Regions from separate parts of the Thalassotalea crassostreae genome, predicted to be linked through region 2. Evidence: predicted binding sites of a transcription regulator. Region 2 holds the regulator's gene; the other holds the start of a gene.
What was found. Region 2 encodes sigma-54, which starts transcription at its own class of promoters, with help from an activator protein. Its sites were predicted from a motif close to GTTGGCACGNNNNTNGNNT; they were not measured.
Positions count from the first base shown of each region.

Region 1: LT090_RS09370 (ANTAR domain-containing response regulator) is a predicted target of sigma-54. The motif match lies at 1,623-1,641, and genes of this name have one in related genera.

Region 1 covers NZ_CP017689.1:2,160,345-2,163,504, forward strand. Annotated here, with positions in the region: gene LT090_RS09365 (CmpA/NrtA family ABC transporter substrate-binding protein) at 1-969, opposite strand, end outside; gene LT090_RS09370 (ANTAR domain-containing response regulator) at 969-1,589, opposite strand; gene LT090_RS09375 (hypothetical protein) at 1,959-2,531, shown strand; partial or broken gene LT090_RS17255 (2-oxo acid dehydrogenase subunit E2) at 2,781-2,864, opposite strand; gene odhB (2-oxoglutarate dehydrogenase complex dihydrolipoyllysine-residue succinyltransferase) at 2,969-3,160, opposite strand, start outside.
Region 2 covers NZ_CP017689.1:563,117-566,276, reverse strand. Annotated here, with positions in the region: gene lptA (lipopolysaccharide transport periplasmic protein LptA) at 1-122, shown strand, start outside; gene lptB (LPS export ABC transporter ATP-binding protein) at 160-888, shown strand; gene LT090_RS02500 (RNA polymerase factor sigma-54) at 1,051-2,547, shown strand; gene hpf (ribosome hibernation promoting factor) at 2,572-2,859, shown strand; gene ptsN (PTS IIA-like nitrogen regulatory protein PtsN) at 2,862-3,160, shown strand, end outside.

The sequences.
Region 1 (3,160 bases), 1.6 Mb from region 2:
ACAAAAGTCTGATTGTTGAGGTTGATTAGCATTAGCTGTTTCATCACTGCTAAAACGGTTATATAAGTCCACCGCTCTTGGCGCTGCGCCCCTCATCGTTAAACAGCTTCCCAATAAACTCGGAGCAATAACGTCAACTGATGTATTAATGTATTGTTTTTGACTTAGCAATTTTGCCGCTTCAAAACGATTTGGTATTTGACTTAACCAATCACATGCCAATGATAAGGCACTAAGTAGTGCGCAGGCTGTTGTTGGATTTTCGATATACCATTGACGCTTAAAGCCTAATACTTTTTCAGGCAGATCAGGCCATATATCGATAGATGTTGCAACAGTAACTCCAACTCCTTCCCTTACCGCCTTAGCATTGTACGGGCCGCCAACACAAAAACCATCAATATCATCATGCCTTAATGCAGGGACCATATTCGCTGGCGATATGATGGCGATATTTATGTCATTTGGATCTACACCACCTTGCTTAAAGTAACTTATTAATTGTAAATAATGACAGCTGTAGGGATACACAGTGGCAAAAGTAAGTTTATTGTTTTTTTTAAGTTTAACTTGAGAACAAAGACTGGAAGCATCTAATGAAGATGTAAGTATCTTAGCTGGGCTAATGGCTTCGAATAAGTTACGGCTTAAAGTGATAGCATTGCCATTACGACTGAGCACAAATGGAGCGACTAAACCTTTACAATGAGCGTCTAAACCCAAAGCCCCAGCTAGCGGCATTGGCGCAAGTAATTGCCCTGCATCTAATACATTTGCCGCAAGTTTATCTCTCATACTTGCCCAAGAATTTTGTCTACTTAAAGTAACATTTAGACCAAATTTCGCAAAAAAACCTAACTCTTTCGCTACGACTAAAGGAGCACAGTCGGTAAGCGGCATAAAACCAAGGGTAATTTGTTCTTTTTCAATCGACTCAAGCCTTTTACTTTGTAATTGAGCAGCCACCATTACGCAGAATCTCCAGCAAACATATTAGCCATCGCTAGCATGTTATTAGCAACATCTTCGACTTTTTGGCTATTATCCATCGCCGTTTTTCTAAGGAAATGGTAAGCATCGTTTTCTGACAGGTTACGGCTTTGCATTAACCACAACTTGGCTTTTTCTATACTCTTTTGCGAGGTCAATTTTTGTTTAGTCAGTTTAAGTTCATCTTTTAAGCTTTGGTACTGTGAAAAGCGTGCAACTGCGATATCGACTATAGATTTAACTCTGCTGTAATCTATACCACCTATCACATAGGCACTTACGCCTGACTTAACCAATTGCGTTATTGTATTCTGGTCTTCTTCCTCTGAAAAAATAACGACTGGCTTGGGTATCGAGTGAGATATACGATTTAAGCTTTCTAGCATATCTCGATCTGGAGATTCCATATCAATAATAATGATGTCAGGTTGCGTATTCTCAACTTGTTTAAGCAATGGAATGCCTGAGTTGACGACTCGCTTTACGTCATAACGAGCACTTATCAACACACCTTCGATAATTTTTGCTTTTTCTCTGTCTGTTTCAACGAGTAAAACTTTAAGCTTCTTGGCTAATGACAATGTATTTTTTGAATTCATAAAATGCTAAAAATGGGAAACAACAATTATTGTATTCAATGATTATGCCAAATATTATATCTTTATTTATCAACCACTTACCATTCGTCATTAATTGAGAGATCATATTTCGCTCTAAAACCTTGCAATAATGCGTTATCAAAGTGCACGTTTCTTTATGACTAGTTCCCGCTTGCAGCAATACCACGCATTAATAAAGCATACTGACTCAATAATCCTAATTAACAACAAAAAACTAATAAAGGATTAAATAATTAGCCCCTTGGTCGCAAATAGCGATACGTTTTTAAAACTTGCTGAACTTCAATAATTGCTGTGCTTTTATAATGTCGAAATCTTTCACAATATTAAAATATGTAAGGACGTAAAATGAGAGTTTATTTACTACTACTGACACTTTTTAGTACAGGGCTTTGTGCCGAAGACAAATATATGTCTTTCAGCGTTTATACGACAAGCAGTGAATTTGAAAACGTTGATTATAATGCGTCTTTTGAAGGGGATTCAGCATTAGGAATGCGTTTATCAGGTGGTACAAAATTTCCTATGTATTTTGATTATTACCAGATAGAGGGTGATAGCCAAAACTTCGAACAATTATCGACATATTCTGTAGGATTTAGCCTACCGTTCATTATAGATATAGGGCTCGAAAATGAATTTTATCTAAATGATGATATACAATTTTTATTCGTTTTAAATACTGGGATTGGTCTTGCTTCAATCAACTATAATGAAGATTCACCATATTATGAAGATGAGCGTGGCGAAGGCCATATTATGTATGAATTCTCTGCAGAAACAGGAGTGTTAATTGGTAATAATTTCAGTGTGAGTGCTGGATATAGGCATCAAGCATTTGGCCTGAAAGCTTTTAATAGTGAATATGATAACACCATAGAAACACCTAATTGGTTTCTGTCAATTGGCTTATGGTTCTAAAAGCTCAGACAGAGATTAACAACGTAATCCCGGCCAACGACGACTGCATGGTTAACAAAATTAAGTCACAGCATTCGTCAGGAGGTTAAAACCAAAAGCACGCCGCAATGACAGTGCCATTTTTCAAACTATTTGCTGAAATTTAGACATAAAAAAGCCGCTATAAAAAAGCGGCTTTCTATTAAACTTTGTTTTTAGATTAGATATCTAAAAGTAGACGAGCTGGATCTTCAAGTAACTCTTTAATCGTTACAAGGAAACCAACAGACTCTTACCATCGATCAAGCGGTGATCGTATGATAACGCTAAGTACATCATAGGTAAGATTTCAACTTTACCGTTAACAGCCTATATGAGTTCTGCCTTGGATTTGTCAAAATCCAGACATTAAAAAGCCGCTATAAAAAAGCGGCTTTCTATTAAACTTTGTTTTTAGATTAGATATCTAATAATAAGCGAGCTGGGTCTTCTAGTAACTCTTTAATTGTTACTAAGAAACCAACTGACTCTTTACCATCGATCAAGCGGTGATCGTATGATAACGCTAAGTACATCATAGGTAAGATTTCAACTTTACCGTTAACGGCCATCGGTCTGTCTTGGATTTTGTGCATTCCTAAAATTGCCGC
Region 2 (3,160 bases):
CCGAACAACTAAGTGCTGAAAGTACTGAAGCGGTTACTACAATATTGAAACCGGAAGCTAAAAAAGCGGTTGATAAAAAAACCGAAGAAAAATTAGATAGCACAATCGAAAACAATCAATAAATAAATAAATAAATACATTAAGTGATAAAAGAAAGCGATGACAGCAACTTTAAAAGCAGAAAATTTAGCCAAAGCCTATAAAGGCCGAAAAGTGGTAAAAGATGTCAGCATAACAGTGAACGCTGGACAAGTTGTAGGGCTGTTAGGACCAAATGGTGCAGGTAAAACCACCTCGTTTTATATGATTGTTGGCCTAGTTCCTTCCGATGATGGCAAAGTAAGTTTAAATGGTGAAGATTTAACCCTGCAACCTATGCACGAAAGAGCTCGTCAAGGTATAGGTTATCTACCACAAGAAGCATCGATATTTCGGAAATTAAGTGTATTTGACAATATTATGGCGATATTACAAACCCGTAAAGATCTCGATGACGTTGGCCGTCAAGAAAAGTTAGAGTCATTGGTAGAAGAGTTTAATATTGGACATATTGTTGAAAACACAGGGCAAAGTTTGTCAGGCGGCGAGCGACGTCGTGTTGAAATCGCGCGCGCGCTAGCGGCCGATCCACAATTTATATTGCTCGACGAACCTTTCGCAGGTGTTGATCCTATATCGGTTGGCGATATAAAAAAAATAATTTTACACCTCAAAGCGAGGGGGATTGGCGTACTTATTACTGATCACAACGTTAGGGAAACTCTTGATGTCTGTGAGCATGCGTACATTGTAAGCCATGGAGAATTAATCGCGGAAGGCAATGCTGAACAGGTGCTTAGTAACCAACATGTTCGAGATGTATACCTAGGTGAAAAATTCACGCTATAGTTAGTAAAGTGATATTTAAGATATCAAAGTAATTTTAATTAAGTAATGCTCTCTTTTATAATTATTACAGCATTACTTTTCACGCATTAAATTTAATTTTTGACAATAGAGTCAATATTTAAATTAATTTGCATAAATATTTTTTGGAATTGTTTTTCGACAATGAGACCTAGTCTTCAGCTCCGAATGGGGCAACATTTAACCATGACACCGCAATTGCAGCAAGCAATCAAATTGCTGCAATTGTCTACTCTCGACCTGCAACAAGAAATCCAAGAAGCTCTTGATTCGAACCCACTTTTAGAAGTTGATGAAACTGGTTCGAATGAATCAGATAGTGAATCAGGTAATGAGTCCATTGAACAAATATCTTCCGCAGAAGCTAGCCTTGATGGCACTGAAGATGCAGCACCTAGCAGAGATGAAATTTCGACAACAGAAGCCTTAAATAAAACCGAAATCCCAGAAGACTTATCGGTCGACAGTACCTGGGAAGAAAGCTTTAGTGCGGGTACATCTAACACTGGTATAGCAGCCAGTTCCGATGATGATTACGTCTATCAAGGCGAAACCTCAGATTCCATTCAAGACCACCTATACTGGCAAATGGAGTTAACCCCATTTACCGACACTGATAAGACAATTGCGACTACCATTATCGACGCTATCGATGACAGCGGCTATTTAACAATCACTGTCGAAGACGTGTTAGAAAGTCTCGGCGATGAAGAAGTAGAATTAGATGAAGTTGAAGCAGTATTAAAACGTATTCATTTATTCGATCCTATTGGCGTTGGCGCGCAATCAATTGCAGATTGTTTACTCATTCAATTATCACAGTTTGATAAAGACACGCCACATTTAGACGACGCAAAGAACGTTATTGAAAATCATATTGATTTACTCGGTAATCGCGATTTTAGAACCATTATGCGCAAAACTAAGCTTAAAGAAGATGAGCTTAAAGAGGTCATGCGATTAATTCATACGTTAAACCCAAGACCAGGTGATGCGATAGCCAAAAGTGACGAACAATATGTCATTCCTGACGTCAGCGTATTTAAGAAAAATGGCCGGTGGACAGTAGAATTAAACCCAGACACAGCGCCAAAATTAGGCATTAATCAACAATACGCAGCACTGACTAAAAGCAAAACCTCAGAGAGTGATGGCCAATTTATTCGTACCCACTTGCAAGAAGCTAAGTGGTTTATCAAGTCACTATTAAGTAGAAATGAAACCTTATTGAAAGTATCAAACTGTATCGTACAAATGCAGCAAGCTTTTTTTGAGCATGGACCAGAAGCGATGCGTCCAATGGTGTTAAATGATATTGCAGAAGCTGTTGAAATGCATGAATCTACAATCTCACGAGTAACGACAAATAAGTATATGCATACACCTAGAGGTATTTTTGAGTTGAAATACTTTTTCTCTAGTCACGTAAGCACTGAAAGCGGCGGAGAATGTTCTTCTACAGCGATTAGAGCGTTAATTGGAAAATTGGTTGAAGCTGAAAAACCAAGCAAACCATTAAGCGACAGTAAGATAGCTCTATTATTGTCCGAGCAGGGAATTAACGTTGCAAGGCGAACTATTGCTAAATATAGAGAAGCATTAGGAATCCCGCCTTCGAATCAAAGAAAGAGCTTAATTTAAACCGATAAAATAAGGATACAGCTTATGCAAATTAATCTATCAGGTCACCATGTTGAAGTTACCGATTCTATGCGTTCATATGTGAATCAGAAATTTGAAAAATTGGAACGACATTTCGATCATATTAATAATGTGTATGTTGTATTGAAAGTTGAAAAACTGCAGCAAATTGCGGAAGCAACGATTCACTTAAATGGTGGTGAAATATTTGGCTCCGCAGACCATGAAGATATGTATGCAGCTATTGATAGTTTAATTGATAAACTTGATCGTCAAGTTTTAAAGCACAAGGCTAAATTGTCTAAACACTAATTATGAATTTAAGTAGTATTCTAACCCCCGAACGCACACTTTGTGGCGTTAGGGGAAATAGTAAAAAAAACGTTCTGGAACAAATCAGTAGAGTTGCTTCGACTAAAATTAAAAGTTGTGATGAGAAGGCTTTACTCAATAGTTTAATGACTCGTGAAAAGCTTAGTAGTACTGGTATCGGTAATGGAATAGCAATTCCACACGGTCGAATAGATAACTCAGAGCAACCTATCGCAGTTCTCGTTACCACCGAATCAGCTATCGCTTTTAACGCTATTGATGATAAAAAGGTTGATATATT